4 regions of the Streptomyces sp. NPDC026659 genome follow, and region 3 is predicted to be linked to each of the others. Evidence: riboswitches for the same ligand, from Rfam matches in the RefSeq annotation. Region 3 holds a riboswitch; each other region holds the start of a gene.

Region 1 (4,298 bases), on a different contig from region 3:
CCTCGAACAGCGGGTCCTCGATGGAGACCAGCGGGTAGGCCGCCACCAGCTCCTCGTAGTACTCCGTCATCTCGGCGGCGGAGCGCTCCTTGCCCTCGAAGAGGTACTTGCCGTCCTTGTAGAACTCGGACGCGGCGACGTCGAGCGCCAGGGCGACCTGCTCGCCGGGGACGTAGCCGGCCTCCGTGATGGCCTCGAGGATGAGGTCGAGGGCCTCGCGGTTGGAGCCGAGGTTCGGGGCGAAGCCGCCCTCGTCGCCGAGGCCGGTGGCCAGGCCCTTGCGCTTCAGGACCTTCTTGAGGGTGTGGTAGACCTCGGCGCCCCAGCGGACGGCCTCGGAGAAGGACTCCGCGCCGATCGGCGCGATCATGAACTCCTGGATGTCCACGTTGGAGTCGGCGTGCGAGCCGCCGTTCAGGATGTTCATCATCGGAACGGGCAGCAGGTGCGCGTTCGGGCCGCCCAGGTAGCGGAACAGCGGGAGGTCGCTGGCCTCGGAGGCGGCGTGGGCGACGGCGAGGGAGACGCCGAGGATGGCGTTGGCGCCGAGCGAGCCCTTGTTGTCGGTGGCGTCCAGGTCGAACATGGCCTGGTCGATCAGGCGCTGCTCGGTGGCGTCGTAGCCGACCAGCTCCGGGCCGATCTGCTCGATGACGGCGAGGACGGCCTTCTCGACACCCTTGCCCTGGTAGCGGTTGGGGTCGCCGTCACGGAGCTCGATGGCCTCGAAGGCACCGGTGGAGGCACCGGACGGAACGGCGGCACGACCCGTGCTGCCGTCGTCGAGGCCGACCTCGACCTCGACCGTGGGGTTGCCTCGGGAGTCCAGGATTTCCCGGGCTACGACGACGTCGATGGACGGCACGAGCATCTCCTTCTTGGATGTGACGCTGAGATGTGCGGGGCGGTGTGCCTTGCGGCACTGCCTTGCGACTAGAGCCTAACCGTCCCCGGGGTGTCGGCCGTCGACCGACCGTCCCGTGGACAGGGAGACCGTACTCATTGTTCACGCCCGGAACAAAGGGGGTTCGGGGGGTCTGGCCAGGGCCGTGGTGCGGGGGGCTGCGCGTACGGACCCCCGGGGCGGCCCGCGGAGCCGCGGAACCCCGCTCCGGCGCGTACGGGGGAACACGCGCCGGGGCGGGGACCGGTGGGGGGGGAGGGGGCTCACCGCGGCCGTGTGCGTGGGGCGGCGCGGGTGAGCGGGTGCGGGGGCGCCGCCCTTCGAGCGGGCGGCGCGGGGCCGCTACTTCAGGTGCAGCAGCTGGCCCGGGTAGATGAGGTCGGCCTTCTGGACGATGTCCTTGTTGAGGTCGAACAGCTTCTTCCAGCCGCCCTTGACGTGGTGCTTCGTGGCGATGGTGCTGAGCGTGTCGCCCTTGACGACCTTGTACTCGCCGTCACCCTTCTTGACCTTCTGGCCGGTCGGGGTGGTGACGGTCGCGGCCGGACGGCTCGCGGAGCGCGAGGCGGTCTGGGGGGCGGTGGTGCGCGCGGCGGCGTCCGCCGTGGCCTTGGCGGTGTCCGTGGCGGTCTTCGCCGTGGTGGACGGGGTGGTGGTGGACGGGGTGCTCGCGGCCGCGGAGCTGTACGGCGTGCTGGACAGGCCCGTGCCGCAGACCGGCCAGGCACCCTTGCCCTGGGCGGCGAGGACCTTCTCGGCGATGGTGATCTGCTGGTCCTTGGTGGCCTTGTCGGCCGTGGCGGCGTACTGCGCGCCGCCGTACGCCGCCCAGGTGGCGGCGGAGAACTGGAGGCCGCCGTAGTAGCCGTTGCCGGTATTGATGGCCCAGTTGCCGCCGGACTCGCACTGGGCGACGGCGTCCCACTCGGAGGCGGTGGCGGCGGAGGCGTTGCCGGCCGCCATCAGCGGACCGGCGATCGCGGCGCCGGCGACACCGGCGAGCGCGAGGGTGCGGACGGCCTTGGCCGGGCGACGGTGCGTGCCCTTGCTGGAAAACAGCATGGATCGATCCCCTCACCGACGCCTGCGAGGTGAGCTGTCGGGTTCGGGCCGGTTGAGTTGCCCGGCCACCCTCCCCGTCGTGGAGGGGGTGGCTTCACCCCAAGCCCGTCCCGGTGTCAGCCACCGGGCCGGGCACTTACCTTGGTTCCCCCGCTCCTGCCGGCGGCGCTTGACGCGTCGACTGTTCCCGGGTGACCGCTGGCAGGATTCGGCGTTCCGGTCATCGGGGCTCGTGGTGACGAGCGGACCGACCGTAGACAGGGACACAGGGGAATTTCAAAGACGATCAGGGCCTCTGAGACTCATCCCACACTTTCACCAATTCGGACATACAGCCAGAAGAGGGACGTCAATCCCGTCCCGAATCGGGCTACTTGCCGTCCGTCCCGCCGGGCACCTTGAGCGTCTGACCAAGGACAAGGGCGTCCGGGTCGCCGCCGACGACCTTCTTGTTCGCGGAGTAGAGCGCCTGCCAGCCGCCGTCGACACCAAGGGAGTCGGCGATGGACTCCAGCGTGTCGCCCTCGTGGATGGTGTATGTGGTCGCGGAGGGCAGGGCGTGCCGCCCGGCGTTGTCCGCCTTCTGACCACCTGTCACGTCCTCGTCCGCGGTGCCGCCGCGGTGGCGGCCGCCGCCGGAGAGCGAGCCGGTGTCGACGAGGCTCCAGGAGCCGCCGTCCTGCCAGGCGTCGTCCGACGCCTCGGAGGCCGGGACGGAGTAGTCGCCGGAGGTGCCCGGGTCGTCGACCGCGGTGGAGGCGCCGGACTTGGCGCCCTTGTCCTGGCCGGAGCCCTTGGCGTCCGCGTCCTTGTCCTTGCCCTTGTCGTCGGACGGCTTGGCCGACGGGTCGGCGGAGGAGCCGGCCGAGGCCGAAGCGGAGGGCGAGTCCGAGGGCTTGGCCGACTCGGACGAGTCGGACTTACCGGCGGAATCCGATGCGGACGGCGAGGCGGTGTCCTTGCCGTCGGAGGAACCGGCGCTCGGGGACGCGGTGTCCGCGACGCCCGTGTCCACGTTCAGCGAGGCGGAGTCGGAGGTCAGACCGGCCGTCAGGGCGCAGGTCGCCCAGTGGGTGGTGCCCTGCTCGGCGAGGATCTTCTCGGCGACGGAGATCTGCTGGGAGCGGCTGGCCAGGTCGGCGGTGGCCGCGTACTGGCTGCCGCCGAACTTGTCCCAGTCGTCCTGCGAGATCTGGAGGCCGCCGTAGTAGCCGTTGCCGGTGTTGGCGCTCCAGGAGCCGCCGCTTTCACACTCGGCCACCTTGTCCCAGGTGGTGCCGTCGGCCGCGTGGGCGCTCGCCGCGCCGAGGAGCGGGATCGCGATGGCGGAGGTGGTCACACCGGCCGCGACGAGGAGCGCCGGAGCCTGGCGGGGGCGACGGTGACGACCGTTCCCGGAGAGCATACGGGGGCCTTTCGTACGACAGCAGTACGGCGTGGCGAGTGGTGCTCGGCGCCACACTGATGGGTGAACGTATAGGCAGACGATCGCTTGTCACAAGTTCATGCCGCACAGATCACGTGAAGATCACATCGTTGAGTGTCCGTCATGTTCCTGTTTGCCGGTGCGCGTTCCGTGGGTACAGGTGATGGACCTCGCATCCGGTCCACTCACTCGTGCGCCTGCCCGACCGGGGTGAACTCCACCGGGAGCGTGCGCAGTCCCCGCATGATGAGCCCGCCCCGCCAGCGCAGTTCGGCCGGTTCGACGGCGAGTCTCAGGTCGGGCAGGCGGGTGAAGAGGGTGGCCAGCGCGGCTTGTCCCTCCAGGCGGGCGAGCGGGGCGCCCAGGCAGTAGTGGATGCCGTGGCCGTATCCGAGGTGCTGGTTGTCGGCGCGGCCGAGGTCCAGCACGTCGGGGTCGGGGAACCGCGCGGGGTCGCGGTCCGCCGCCGCCAGCACCACCAGCACCGGGTCTCCGGCGGCGATCTCCTGCCCGCCGAGGGTGAGCGGCTCGGTGGCGAACCGCCAGGTGGCCAGCTCCACCGGGCCGTCGTAGCGCAGGAGTTCCTCCACGCCGGTCTGGAGCAGGCCGGTCTCCCCGGCGGCCAGGGAGCGCTGGAGTCGGGCGCGCTCCTCCGGGTGGGTGAGCAGGGCGAAGGTGCCGTTGCCGATGAGGTTGACGGTGGTCTCGAACCCGGCGAACAGCAGGATGAACGCCATGGCCGCGGCCTCGTTCTCGGTGAGGTGCTCACCGTGGTCCGAGGCGCGGATGAGGCCCGAGATCAGGTCCTCGCCGGGGGCGGGTTCGGCGGGCAGCGCGGCCCGCTTGCGGTGGATCAGCTCGGCCAGATAGCCGCGCATCTTCTTGACCGACCGCGCGACACCGCCC
Region 2 (4,298 bases), on a different contig from region 3:
GGGTGGTCTCGCGCGGCCGGGGCCGGGTGGCCTTCGGCGCCCCGCCCTGGGAGCAGCCGCGCTTCCGGCCGGAGTCGCCGTTCGGCCGCGCCTGGTCCCTGTGGGCGCTCAGCTACCACGCCGACCCCTACCGCTTCCTCCCCGACCCCGTCCGCCACCACCTGGTCCGCCGGGTCCTCGGCCCGCTCGGCGCGTGGTGGCTGCGCGACCGCTTCGAGGGAAAGGTCCAGGTCGAGGAGGTCCAGCGCGTCGTGTCCGCCGAGGTGTCGGACGGCGCACCGGTCCTGAAGGTCCTCACCCACGGCGGCCGCGCCGAACGGCTGACGGCCGACCACGTCATCGCCGCCACCGGCTACCGCGTCGACCTCGCCGCCATGGACTTCCTCGGCCCCGGCCTCCGCACCCGCCTCGCCACCACCCGAGGCACCCCCCGCCTCGGCCCCGGCTACGTCTCCTCGCTCCCCGGCCTCTACTTCACCGGCCTCCCGGCGGCCTCGTCCTACGGCCCGGTCATGCGCTTCGTCTGCGGCACGGAGTTCGCGTCGCCACGCCTGGCGAAGCATCTGGCGGCGGCACACGGGTGAGGGGCGCGGGGGCGCGGGCGCGGCCTTCACCACCCGGGCTGCCCCCGGCCGCACCGGACCGCGTCCCCGGCCCCCGCCGACCGCACCCGGCGACATCCCGCACCCGACCGCGTCGCGGCTGCCTCCGGGTCACGTCCTGGCCGCGCATGGCGGCCCGGTGGGCCGCGACTCGGCCGCGTTCCGGTGGCAGCCGGGTTGCCCCCGGCAGGGGGGGCCGCACCGGGCAGCTGCCCGGCAGTCCCCCGGCCGCGCCCAGGCATCCCGCACTTGATCCCGTCGCGGCACCCCCTGGCTCCGCCTCGGTCGTGGTCCGGCGGCAGCTCGGGTTGCCGCACGGCGGTGCCATGGTCGTACGCGTTCGCCTTCCAGCGGCCCCGGCCGTAGCGGCCTCCCGGCAGGCGCCTGGGGCGCGCCTCGGTCAGACCTCGACTGCCCCTGGCCGTACTCCGCCCCCCCGGGCGCCCCGCGCCGCCACCGGCCGGCCGGGGTCAACTCCCGTACCCCGCCGGTGAGTCGGAGACCACCCGCGTCCGTATTCTCTGATCATGGCCGCACCTCCCCTTCCCGCACTCATCGCCACCGACCTGGACGGGACGCTGCTGCGCGGTGATGACACCGTCTCCGTGCGGTCCCGGGCCGCTCTCGCGGGGGCGGCCCGGGCCGGGGCGCGGCATCTGGTGGTGACCGGGCGGCCGGCGCCGCGGGTGCGGCCGCTGCTGGAGTCGCTGGGGTGTACCGGGCTCGCGGTGTGCGGGCAGGGGGCGCAGGTGTACGACGCGGGGAGCGGGAGCCTGCTGTGGTCGGTGCGGCTGGACCGGGAGCTGGCCGAGACGGCGCTCGGGAAGATCGAGGCCGAGGTCGGGCAGGTGTACGCGGCCGTCGACCAGGACGGGGTGGACGGCCTCACCCTCATCGAGCCCGGCTATCTGATGCCCCACCCCACGCTGCCCGCCGTACGGGTGGACCGGCGGGACGACCTCTGGCGTGAGCCCATCAGCAAGGTGCTGCTGCGCCACCCCGGCCTGTCCGACGACGAGCTGGCCGAGACCGCCCGCTCGGTCGTCGGCTCGCTGGCCACGGTCACGATGTCCGGGCCCGGTACCGTCGAGCTCCAGCCGTGCGGCATCACCAAGGCCACCGGACTCGCCCTGGCCGCCGAGCACCTGGGCCTCGGCCGCGCGGACACGATCGCCTTCGGCGACATGCCGAACGACATCCCCATGTTCCAGTGGGCCGCCCACGGCGTGGCCATGGCCAACGCCCACCGTGAACTGCTCGCCGTGGCGGACGAGATCACCCTCTCCAACGAGGACGACGGCATCGCGGTGGTCCTGGAGAGGGTGTACGGCGTCTGAGAGGACAACGGGCGGGGCGCCCGTAGGTGAGTCACCTACGGGCGCCCCGCCCCGGGAACGTGCCGGTCTCTACGGCCTAGTACGGGCCGTTGACGTTGTCGATGGAGCCGTAACGGTGCCAGGCGTAGTTGCAGGCGGCCGTGATGTTCGCGACCGGGTCGTACGGGTCGAGGGAGGTGCCCGCCACGTGGTACGCGGTGAAGGTCGGGTCGATGACCTGGAGCAGGCCCTTGGACGGGGTGCCGTTGACGGCGTTGATGTCCCAGTTGTTGATGGCGAGCGGGTTCCCCGAGGACTCGCGCATCACGTTGCGGTGAATGCCGTTGTAGGTGCCCGGGATGCCCTTCTGGGCCATGATCGCGAGGGACTCGCGGATCCAGCCGTCGAGGTTGTTCGCATACCCGGCCGGGGTCTTCACGGCGGCCGAAGCGGTGGCCGGAGCGGCGGAGGCGCTGGTGGCACCGATGAACGGCAGCGCGAGCACGGCGGCACCGGTACCGGTGACGGCGAGCGTACGGACGATGCGCTTGGCGCGGGCACGGCGCGGCTGAGCGGCAGCAGACATGACACGTTCCTCTCCGGCGCCTGCGAGGTGAGCTGTCGGGTTCGGGCGGGGAGGTGCCCGGCCGCTCACATCCGTGTCCGTGGGACACGAAGTCGCGGCTTCACCCCGAGCCGTTGCCGGGTCGACGCGCGTCAATCAACGCGCGTCGACCCGTCCCGGCGGCCTACCTGGTTCCCCCGCTCCTGCCGTACGAAATGAGTTCGTCGAGTGGGTGTGTCGGGCCCGGCAGGATTCGGCGTCGCCCGACGGGCCGGAACGTATGCGAGAGCAGATGTCCGGAACAAGTGCCGGATTCACACAAAGCAATGGTTGATCTTGACTTGCCCCAATTGAGGTACTTGATCCTTTGCGCCCGTCAACGCTCAACTGCCCCATGAACCAAGGTGAGGTGGGTAGTCGGGGCCTGTCGGCCGCCATCGGGCGTCCGGTGACCCAACTCACGAAACCGCAAAATACGCAAAGTCAGACATGGGCGATTAGGTGGATTTGATCCGTCTGTGGGTATTAGGGAGTGTCGGTCCGGTCGGATGCGGAACCTCTGGGGTGGTCCCGTTCGTTGGGGGAAGTGACCCCCTCCGCATGGGGGGCGGAGGGGCGCCCTGTCGGCGCGCCGTCCGACGACAGCAGGCACATCGTCCTGTTAAGTCGATGAATGTCCGACCATGTCCGCCAAAGCAGAAGACGACCGCTGTGACCCGATACCTCCCGTGGTGGACCGGTGGGTGATAGCGGTGATGGAAACGCGACCGGATACGCTGATCCGAGTGATGGCAGCGACCTATCGACAAACCGTGTAGTCGCCAGCAGACACCAGCAGACAGGAGACCCCTCGTGACCGTCGGCGAGCCGTTCGGGCTGAGCGTGCGGGACCAGGCACTGGAAGCCGATGTCCAGGCCGGATTGACGGCTGTCGAGGAGGGCCTGCTAGAGGCCACCAAGAGCGAGGTCCCCTTCATCACCGGAGCCGCGCAGCACCTCGTGCGGGCCGGCGGCAAGCGGTTCCGTCCCCTGCTCGTGCTCCTCGCCGCCCAGTTCGGCGACAAGTACGCCCCGGGCATCGTCCCCTCCGCCGTCGTCGTGGAGCTGACCCACCTGGCCACGCTCTACCACGACGACGTCATGGACGAGGCGGCCGTGCGCCGCGGCGTGGACAGCGCCAACACCCGCTGGGGCAACTCGGTCGCGGTCCTCACCGGAGACTTCCTCTTCGCCCGCGCGACGCAGATACTGGCCGACCTCGGCCCGGAGGCCGTCCGCGTCCAGGCCCTCGCCTTCGAGCGGCTGGTCACCGGCCAGATAATGGAGACCGCGGGTCCCATGGACGGCCGCGACCCGGTCGAGCACTACCTCGACGTGCTCTCCGGCAAGACGGGCTCCCTGGTCGCCGTCTCGTGCCGGTTCGGCGCGATGATGTCCGGCGCCGACGAGACCGTGGTGGACGTGCTCACCCAGTACGGCGAGCGCCTCGGCGTCGCCTTCCAGCTGTGCGACGACGTCCTCGACATCGCCTCCGAGACCCGGGAGTCCGGCAAGACCCCGGGCACCGACCTGCGCGAGGGCATCCCCACGATGCCCGTGCTCCGGCTGCGCGAGCGCGCCGCCCGGCTCGGCGAGGCCGAGGACGTCGCGCTGTGCGAGCTGCTCGACTCCGACCTCACCGACGACGCCCGGCACGCCGAGGCGCTGGCCGCGCTGCGTACGCACCCCGCCCTGGAGCAGGCCCGCCGCGACGCCGTGCGGTACGCGGAGGAGGCCCGCGCCGCGCTGGCCCCCCTCAAGGAGTGCAAGGCCAAG
Region 3 (4,298 bases):
GGTCGCCAAGGCCCGGCTGCGCCCGGACAACCGCGCGGTCCTCGTCTACGAGCCCAGGTCCCCGGAGACGGTCGAGGACGCCGACCTGCCCGACGACCCGGAGCGCGAGGCCACCGTAGAGGCCGGCAACGACAACGAGGAGACGGCCAAGTGACCGAGCTCGCCACCATGGAGTTCCACCCCCAGCCGCAGCCGGGCGAGGCCAAGCCGTGGGCGTTCCCCGCCCCCGAGCGCTCCACGCTGGACAACGGCCTGACCGTGCTGCGCTGCCACCGCCCCGGCCAGCAGGTCGTCGCCGTCGAGGTGCTGCTCGACGCGCCCCTGGACGCCGAACCGGCCGGTCTCGACGGTGTCGCCACGATCATGGCGCGCGCCTTCTCCGAGGGCACCGGTGAGCTGAGTGCCGAGGAGTTCGCCGCCGAGCTGGAGCGCGCGGGCGCCACGCTCGACGCGCACGCCGACCACCCCGGCGTCCGGCTCAGCCTGGAGGTCCCGGTCTCCCGGCTGCCCAAGGGCCTCGGCCTGCTCGCGGACGCCCTGCGCGACCCGGCCTTCGCGGAGAGCGAGGTCGAGCGCCTGGTCCGCAACCGCCTGGACGAGATCCCGCACGAGCTGGCCAACCCGGCCCGCCGCGCCGCCAAGGAACTCTCCAAGGAGCTGTTCCCGGCCTCCGCGCGCATGTCCCGCCCGCGCCAGGGCACCGAGGACACCGTCGAGAAGATCGACGCGTCCGCCGTGCGCGCCTTCTACGACCGCCATGTGCGCCCGGCCACGGCCACCGCGGTCGTCGTCGGCGACCTGACCGACATCGACCTGGACGGGCTGCTCACCGAGACCCTGGGCGCCTGGACGGGCACGCCGGGCACGCCCCGCCCGGTGCCGCCGGTCAGCTCCGACGACACCGGCCGCGTGGTCATCGTGGACCGGCCCGGCGCCGTCCAGACCCAGCTGCTCATCGGCCGCACCGGCTCCGACCGGCACGACCGGGTGTGGCCCGCGCAGGTGCTCGGCACCTACTGCCTCGGCGGCACCCTCACCTCCCGCCTGGACCGCGTCCTGCGCGAGGAGAAGGGCTACACCTACGGCGTGCGCGCCTTCGGCCAGGTGCTGCGCTCCTCCGCCGACGGCACGGGCGCCTCGATGCTCGCCATCAGCGGCTCGGTGGACACGCCCAACACCGGTCCCGCGCTCGCGGACCTGTGGACCGTGCTGAACACCCTCGCGGCGGAGGGCCTGACCGACGCCGAGCGGGACGTGGCCGTGCAGAACCTGGTCGGGGTCGCCCCGCTGAAGTACGAGACGGCCGCCGCCGTCGCCGGGACGCTGGCCGACCAGGTCGAGCAGCACCTGGCCGACGACTACCAGGCCGAGCTGTACCGCCGCCTGGCCGCGACCGGCACCGTGGAGGCCACCGCGGCCGTCGTGAACGCCTTCCCGGCGGACCGTCTGGTGACCGTCCTCGTCGGTGACGCCGCTCAGATCAAGGAGCCGGTGGAGGCCCTCGGTATCGGCCCGGTCACCGTGGTGTCGGCCGAGTAACCACGAGGAGCGACAAGGAACGGCGAGCGGCGACACCCGCACGCGCGCAGGGGCCCTGACGGCAGATGACCCGTCAGGGCCCTTTCATGTTCGACCCGGTCGGCAAATGTCCGGATTGATGCGGAGGTTGCCCGTCTGCCCTGTGTCGTGCGCTACAAATGCCCGGAGTCGTTTGAGTATCGGCCGCCGTCCCCATTAGCTTCTTCCGGGCTGTCCGTCAGGCAGTGCGCCGCGCCCGCGGCACCGGACAGCCGACGCCGAGTCCCCGCATGGCGCGAGCCTGGGGAGCCGGGGAACCATGTTCCCGAGGTGAATCGGGCACCCACGCGCGAGCGGGGGAGTCCGTAGGAGACCTTCCTCTCCGAACCTGTCAGCTAACCCGGTAGGCGTGAGGGAAGGAAAGGACCAGCCACCACATGGCGTTCATGTGCGCCACCGGGAAGCATCGCAGGCCCGGACGTGTCACGCGTACCACCGCTCGGGCGGCCGGAGTAGCGGCCCTCACCACCACCGGTGTCGTCGGCACCCTCACGGCCTCCCCGGCCCTCGCCGCCGACAACTCCGCCGAGCAGACCGGTCTCACCCCGGTCATCAGCGTCAACGACGACCTCGCCGCCGAGATCGACGCCCAGGCGTCCGCCCAGCGGGCCGCGGCCGAGCGCAAGGCCGCCCAGGAGGCCGCCGCCGCGCGCGTGAAGGAGGCGCGCGACGCCGAGATCCGCGCGGCCCGCGCCGCCGAGCGCGAGCGGCTGAACGCCTTCGTCGTGCCGATCACCCACTCCTACGTCTCCACCGGCTACAAGACCGGCGGCTCCCTGTGGTCCTCCGGCAGCCACACCGGCATCGACTTCCACGCCGCGAGCGGGACGCCCGTCCACGCGGTCGGCGCGGGCACCGTCGTCTCCGCCGGCTGGGGCGGGGCGTACGGCAACGAGGTCGTGATCCGCATGGCCGACGGCATGTACACCCAGTACGGCCATCTGTCGTCCCTCGGCGTCTCGGTGGGCCAGCAGGTCACCCCGGGCCAGCAGATCGGCCTGTCCGGCGCGACCGGCAACGTGACAGGACCGCACCTGCACTTCGAGGCCCGTACGAGCCCCGAGTACGGCTCGGACATCGACCCGGTCGGCTACCTCCGCAAGCACGGCGTGGACGTCTGAGCCGCGCCGCGTCTCAGGCAGTACTCCAGGGAGCCCCGGTCCGCACCGCCGCCGGGGCTCCCGCTCTTTCCGCGGCGTTTCCCGGCGCGTCGGGCGTCCGCCACCGAGCCGCGCTGTCCAAAAAAGAGCCATGAATTCCGGTCCGCCGTCGGAAATTCCCGCACATTGCAATAGAGTCACGGAACAGACGTCCGGCGTCGACGTTTCACGGGGATTAAGGCGGAGGTGGCTCATGCGTATTCCGGCGCATTCGGTGTGCACGGCGATCCGGGACGACATCGTCGCCGGGGTCCACGAGCGCGGCAGCCGCCTGACCGAGGAGGTCCTCGCCCGCCGCTACGGCGTCTCGCGCGTCCCCGTCCGCGAGGCGCTGCGCACGCTGGAGGCGGAGGGGTTCGTGGTGACCCGGCGGCACGCGGGAGCGTGCGTGGCCGAGCCGACCGAGCGGGAGGCCGCCGACCTGCTGGAGATGCGGCGCCTCCTCGAACCGCTGGGTGCCGCGCGGGCCGCGCAGCGGCGCACCGAGGCCCACCTCAAGGTGCTGCGTGGCCTGGTCCGCCTTGGCCAGGAGCGGGCCAGGCGCGGGAACAGCGAGGATCTGCGGGCGCTGGGCGGCTGGTTCCACGAGACGCTGGGACAGGCCGCGGGCAGCCAGTCGCTGACCGCGCTGCTCACCCAGGTGCGGCACAAGATCGCCTGGATGTACACGGTGGAGGCCCCGGCGAACCCGGTCGAGTCCTGGGCGGAGCACGGCGCGATCGTGGACGCGGTGGCGCGCGGGGACGGCGACCGCGCGCGGTCGCTCACGGCGCTGCACGCCGAGCGCGCGGCGTTCGCACACCGGCTGCGGCAGCCGCAACATGTTGTAAACACAGCGGGTCAGCGGAATTAACACGGGCGCTGTATACAAAGAACAGCTCTTTCGATGGCGTTGTTTTCCGCTGCCTGTTTTCTTTTGTGTGCCGTGAATTCCAGGGCCGTCTCGCGCCCGAAGGTAAAAACGCGGAAACCGCGCCACCCGGAACAGGTGACGCGGCTTCCGCTCTTGACGAGACGAGACCGTCGCTACGCGATTCAGACGGTCTCGGGCAGCTCGTCCAGGCCCTCGGCGACCAGCTTGGCCAGACGCTCCAGCGCGGCGTCCGCACCCTCGGCGTCGGAGGCGAGGACGATCTCCTCGCCACCCTGGGCGCCCAGGCCGAGGACGGCGAGCATCGAGCCCGCGTTGACCGGCGTGCCGCCGGACTTGGCGATGGTGACCGGGACGCCTGTGGCCGTGGCGGCTCGGACGAAGATGGAAGCGGGGCGGGCGTGGAGGCCCTCGGCCCAGCCGACGTTGACGCGGCGCTCAGCCATGTGATGCTGCCCTTCAGTCTCTCAGTTGTCTAGACCAGTTTCCCACACGGGGAAGCGTGCCCGGAGCGGCAGTTCACCCCTCCGGAGCTCCTCCGGACCGGTCGTCGGACCGCGGCCTCGGCCCGACTTCCGTTTCCCACAGACTGCCTCGCGCCGTTGTCGTACGCGAGCCGTACTCTGGGGCCCATGCAGACCCCGGCGGACCGGCAGGACCGGCACGAGTACCCCGCCCACTGGGAGGCG
Region 4 (4,298 bases), on a different contig from region 3:
CCGGGATTCCCCGGTGGACGCCGTGATGCCCGTGGAGCCACCTCTCCCCTGAACTCCCGTCGCACTGAATGGACATGACCGTCCGTCGGGCGAGCACAGCGCCCCGTACGTCCTGTACATTTTTTACAGAAGCGAGGGCCATCACGGCCCGCTCGTCAGGAGGGGTACGCCCATGTCCCGTTCGTCCGCCCGATATGTCCTGCCCGAGTTCACCGAGCGCTCCGGGACGGGGCAGCTGCGCACGCTCGATCCGTACTCCAAGCTGTTCGAGGGGCGGATCGTGTTTCTGGGGACTCCGCTGGACGACACCGCGTCGACCGATGTGATCGGTCAGCTGATGCAGCTCGAACACACCGCGCCGGACCGGGACATCACCCTGTACCTCAACAGCCCGGGCGGCTCGTTCCACGCCATGACCGCCGTGTACGACACGATGCGGTACGTCTCCTGCGACGTGGCGACCTACTGCCTCGGCCAGGTCGCCTCCGCCTCGGCGGTGCTGCTCGCGGCGGGGACACCGGGGAAGCGGTTCGTGCTGCCCGGGGCCCGGGTCGTGCTGGAGCAGCCCGCGCTGCACGAGCCCGCGCACGGGCAGCCGAGCGATCTGTTCATCCAGGCCGAAGAGCTGGTGCGCACCAGGGCCCTGATGGAAGAGATCCTCGTCCGCCACACCGGTCGGGACGCCGAGCGCGTGCACGCCGATCTGGAACGGCAGCTGGTGCTGGACGCGCGGGACGCCGTCGCGTACGGACTCGCGGACGAGGTCGTGCAGAGCCGCACCTCCGGCGCCCGGTGAGCGCGCCGTGCTGCCGGACCTTCCACCGCTGCCCGCGCTGACCCGCGCCGAGGGCGAGCTGATCGACCGTTACCTGGAGACGGCCGAGCTGCTCGGCCGGATCAACCCCGCCCGGGAGGAGGACACGTACCGCGGTCTGCGGGCCGCGCAGGCCCTCGTGCGCAAGGCGACAGAGCTGAGGGACGCGCTCACGCTGATGCACCAGCGGGGCGAGACGGAGCTGCACGGGAGCACGCTGACACGCGCGCTGCGCCTGCTGGACGGCGAACGCCGCACCGCGCGGGTCGTGCTTCCGCCGGACGACGGGAAGTGACCCGACGCGCCGGAATACCACTGACCTTCCACGAGCCCGGCACACCCCTCGACCCCACCCCCGCCACGCTCCCGCCCGACCACGACACCCCGCCCGGACGCCCGGCACCCCCACCGGACCCCGCGCGTCGAGCACTCCCCCACTCGGGGAGCCGAAACGGGCCGAACGTGGTACCGCCGACCGGTGTATCTCCGGGCCCGTTTCCGCGCCCTCCGAGTTGCGCGGCGCACGCGTGACCGTGCCGTGAGGGGCCCTCGCGCCCCAGGTCCGGGGCTACGCACGGGGGCTGACGGAAGTTCGGGAACGGGACTGTCCACCCGATCGGGCGAGTGGTGAGTAACGCCACAAACCGCCGATTCCATTGGGATTTTCCGGCAGTAGTAAGTGAAGATCCCTGTCTGACGACAAGCCCCCGCCACAGCGGCGGGGCGGTCCGGGCGGACGCCGAGTCCTGCCGCCGCCCGGATGACCGGTCGACAGGAGTGCATCGGCAGGAGTGGAGGACCCGAGCAAGACGGGTCGCCGGCACGGACGTTCGCGAACAGCGGGCGGTCGTACCGAGTGGCCCTTGGGGTGAAGCCGTGGCGACACGGCCGGGCAACTTCGCCAGCCCGAATCCGACAGGTCATCCTTCACAGGCGGCTGACGAAGGGTTGCGCATGACTGCGCTCAATCGTGTCCCGTCGCTGATGGCCCGGGCCGGAACGGCTTCGGCCCTCACTCTTGCCGCCGTGGGCGGCTCGATCGCGGTGCCGGGGCTGGCCACGGAGGCCTCCGCCGCGACCACCGCGACGAAGGCGCTCCAGATCGCCGCGTCCAAGAAGGGCGCTCCGTACAGCTACGGGGCCACCGGACCGCGCCGGTTCGACTGCTCGGGGCTGACGCTCTACTCGTTCAAGAAGGCGGGCAAGAAGCTGCCCCGCACCGCCGCCCAGCAGTACAACAAGACGCACCACATCTCGGCCGGCCACCGCAAGGCCGGCGACCTGGTGTTCTTCCACTCGGGGTCCAGCGTCTACCACGTCGGGATCTACGCCGGGAAGGGCAAGATCTGGCACGCCCCGAAGACCGGGGACGTGGTGCGCCTGCAGAAGATCTGGACCAAGAGCGTCTGGTACGGCCGGGTGAACTGACCCGGCGTGAGCGCCGCCGCGGTCCCCGGAGCGGGGCCGCGGCTACGGTTCCTGACGCGCCGCCGCCGTCAGGGGCCCGGCCGGCGCCGTCCAGGGCAGCTCGACGGCGACCGTCTTGCCGCCCTCGCGGGTGGAACGGACCCGGAGTCTGCCGCCGCACTCGGCGGTCAGGCACCGGATGATGACCATCCCCCGCCCGTTGTCCTGCTGCACGGCCGCGGGCAGCCGTCTGGGAAAGCGCGGGTGGCTGTCCGTCACGCCGATGCGCAGCCACTCGTCCCGCACCAGGACGAGGTCCACGGTGAACGTGGGCGACTGCCCGAAGGTGTGCTGCACGGCGTTGGTCGCCAGCTCCGAGACGATGAGCCGTACGGTGTCGGCCGCCTCGGTGTCCGACGGCAGACCCCACTCCGCCAGGACGCGGAGTACGTAGGAGCGGGCCGTGGCGACCGAGGCGGGCTCGCTCGGCAAAGTGACGGAAGCTTCCAGATGGTCTGCCATGGCAACGTCGTCCCTTTCCACGCCGGGCGGTCAGCCTGCCACCACCGGACCGGCCGGGGGTACCAACCCCCGATATATGCACATATCTATCGCCCGATGCGGTGAACTCTGCGACGCGAGAACGGATTTGGGGTTCCCGACGCGCTCCGGCGCACGCCCGGCTCACTCCCGTCCGCGTCGGACCTGCGGCCGCGTCTCGCCGATCACCCTCACAGCGTGCGCGATCTCCTCGCCGCTCAGGTCCGCCCGCGCCGTCAGCCGCAGCCGTGAAATCCCGTCCGGCACCGAGGGCGGCCGGAAGCACCCCACGGCGAGCCCGGCCGTACGGCAGCGGGCCGCCCACTCGACGGCGTCGGACGCGGAGGGGGCGCGTACGGAGACCACGGCGGCGTCGGGACGTACCGCGTTCAGGCCCTCGGCGGTCAGGCGCGTGTGCAGCTCGGCGGCGACCGTACGGGCCCGGGCGGCTCGTTCGGGCTCGCGGCGCAGCAGCCGCAGCGCGGCGAGGGCGGCGCCGACGGAGGCGGGGGCGAGACCGGTGTCGAAGATGAAGGTACGGGCCGTGTTCACGAGGTGGGCGATGACCCGCTCCGGGCCGAGCACCACGCCGCCCTGGCTGCCGAGCGACTTGGAGAGGGTCGCGGTGGCCACCACGTCGTCGGCGCCCGCAAGCCCGGCAGCGTGCGGGGCACCCCGGCCGCCGTCGCCCAGGACACCGAGGCCGTGGGCGTCGTCCACCACCAGGCCCGCGCCGTGCGCCCGGCACGCGGCCGCGAGCGCGCCGAGCGGGGCCGCGTCGCCGTCCACGGAGAACACCGTGTCGGAGACGGCGACGGCGGCTCCCCGGTGGGTGCCGAGCACTTTGTCCACGGCCTCGGGGTCAGCGTGCGGGACGACCTGGGTGGTGCCCCGGGCGAGCCGGCAGCCGTCGATGAGCGAGGCGTGGTTGCCCGCGTCGGAGACGATCAGCGAGCCGTGCGGGGCGAGCGCGGTGACGGCGGCGAGGTTGGCGGCGTACCCGGAGGAGAAGACCAGGGCGGCCTCGAAGCCGCAGAAGTCGGCGAGTTCGCGCTCCAGTTCGGTGTGCAGCTCGGTGGTGCCGGTGACCAGCCGGGAGCCGGTGGAACCGCCGCCCCAGGCACGGGCGGCACGCGCGGCGCCCTCGGTGGTCCCGGGGTGGCGGGCGAGGCCCAGGTAGTCGTTGCTCGCGAGGTCCAGGAGCGGGGAGTGGGACGGACGGGGGCGCAGGGTGCGTACCAGTCCGGCGCGGCGGCGGGCCCCGGCCTCCTCGTCGATCCAGCCGAACGCCATGGGTCCTCCGGTGCTTTTGTAGGTAGCGGACAGACACTAGCGGTCCGTGTCGCCGCCCATGATGTGGCAATACCCACACTCCGAACGGCTTCTGTTGTGTGAAGTCTCCTTGGCCCGGGGCGGTGCCGTAGGACAGGATCGGGCCCCATGGACCTCCTGAACACGCTGGTGGACAAGGGACTTCGGCGCGAGTCGCCGACGCGGGCCGAGGCGCTCGCCGTGCTGGCCACCACCGACGACGAAC

The links. Region 3 has a riboswitch for cyclic di-AMP ahead of AB0E91_RS04405 (M23 family metallopeptidase). Riboswitches for the same ligand answer to the same signal wherever they lie in the genome.
Region 1: it holds a riboswitch for cyclic di-AMP, as region 3 does, so the genes downstream of both, AB0E91_RS14550 (transglycosylase family protein) here and AB0E91_RS04405 (M23 family metallopeptidase) in region 3, are expected to answer to the same signal.
Region 2: it holds a riboswitch for cyclic di-AMP, as region 3 does, so the genes downstream of both, AB0E91_RS08300 (transglycosylase SLT domain-containing protein) here and AB0E91_RS04405 (M23 family metallopeptidase) in region 3, are expected to answer to the same signal.
Region 4: it holds a riboswitch for cyclic di-AMP, as region 3 does, so the genes downstream of both, AB0E91_RS22990 (C40 family peptidase) here and AB0E91_RS04405 (M23 family metallopeptidase) in region 3, are expected to answer to the same signal.

The regions. Positions count from the first base shown of each region.
Region 1 is NZ_JBEZXY010000005.1:83,828-88,125, forward strand. Features, by position in the region: gene eno (phosphopyruvate hydratase) at 1-871, opposite strand, end outside; gene AB0E91_RS14550 (transglycosylase family protein) at 1,247-1,966, opposite strand; cyclic di-AMP (ydaO/yuaA leader) riboswitch at 1,971-2,144, opposite strand; gene AB0E91_RS14555 (transglycosylase family protein) at 2,337-3,371, opposite strand; gene AB0E91_RS14560 (cytochrome P450) at 3,578-4,298, opposite strand, start outside.
Region 2 is NZ_JBEZXY010000002.1:791,412-795,709, reverse strand. Features, by position in the region: gene AB0E91_RS08310 (FAD-dependent oxidoreductase) at 1-584, shown strand, start outside; gene AB0E91_RS08305 (HAD family hydrolase) at 1,130-1,939, shown strand; gene AB0E91_RS08300 (transglycosylase SLT domain-containing protein) at 2,016-2,504, opposite strand; cyclic di-AMP (ydaO/yuaA leader) riboswitch at 2,507-2,720, opposite strand; gene AB0E91_RS08295 (polyprenyl synthetase family protein) at 3,336-4,298, shown strand, end outside.
Region 3 is NZ_JBEZXY010000001.1:1,016,746-1,021,043, reverse strand. Features, by position in the region: gene AB0E91_RS04415 (pitrilysin family protein) at 1-154, shown strand, start outside; gene AB0E91_RS04410 (pitrilysin family protein) at 151-1,539, shown strand; cyclic di-AMP (ydaO/yuaA leader) riboswitch at 1,785-1,943, shown strand; gene AB0E91_RS04405 (M23 family metallopeptidase) at 1,956-2,699, shown strand; gene AB0E91_RS04400 (GntR family transcriptional regulator) at 2,932-3,591, shown strand; gene AB0E91_RS04395 (HPr family phosphocarrier protein) at 3,774-4,055, opposite strand; gene AB0E91_RS04390 (GNAT family N-acetyltransferase) at 4,242-4,298, shown strand, end outside.
Region 4 is NZ_JBEZXY010000009.1:111,100-115,397, reverse strand. Features, by position in the region: gene AB0E91_RS23000 (ATP-dependent Clp protease proteolytic subunit) at 173-796, shown strand; gene AB0E91_RS22995 (hypothetical protein) at 804-1,109, shown strand; cyclic di-AMP (ydaO/yuaA leader) riboswitch at 1,542-1,765, shown strand; gene AB0E91_RS22990 (C40 family peptidase) at 1,769-2,242, shown strand; gene AB0E91_RS22985 (ATP-binding protein) at 2,285-2,743, opposite strand; gene AB0E91_RS22980 (8-amino-7-oxononanoate synthase) at 2,906-4,054, opposite strand; gene bioB (biotin synthase BioB) at 4,202-4,298, shown strand, end outside.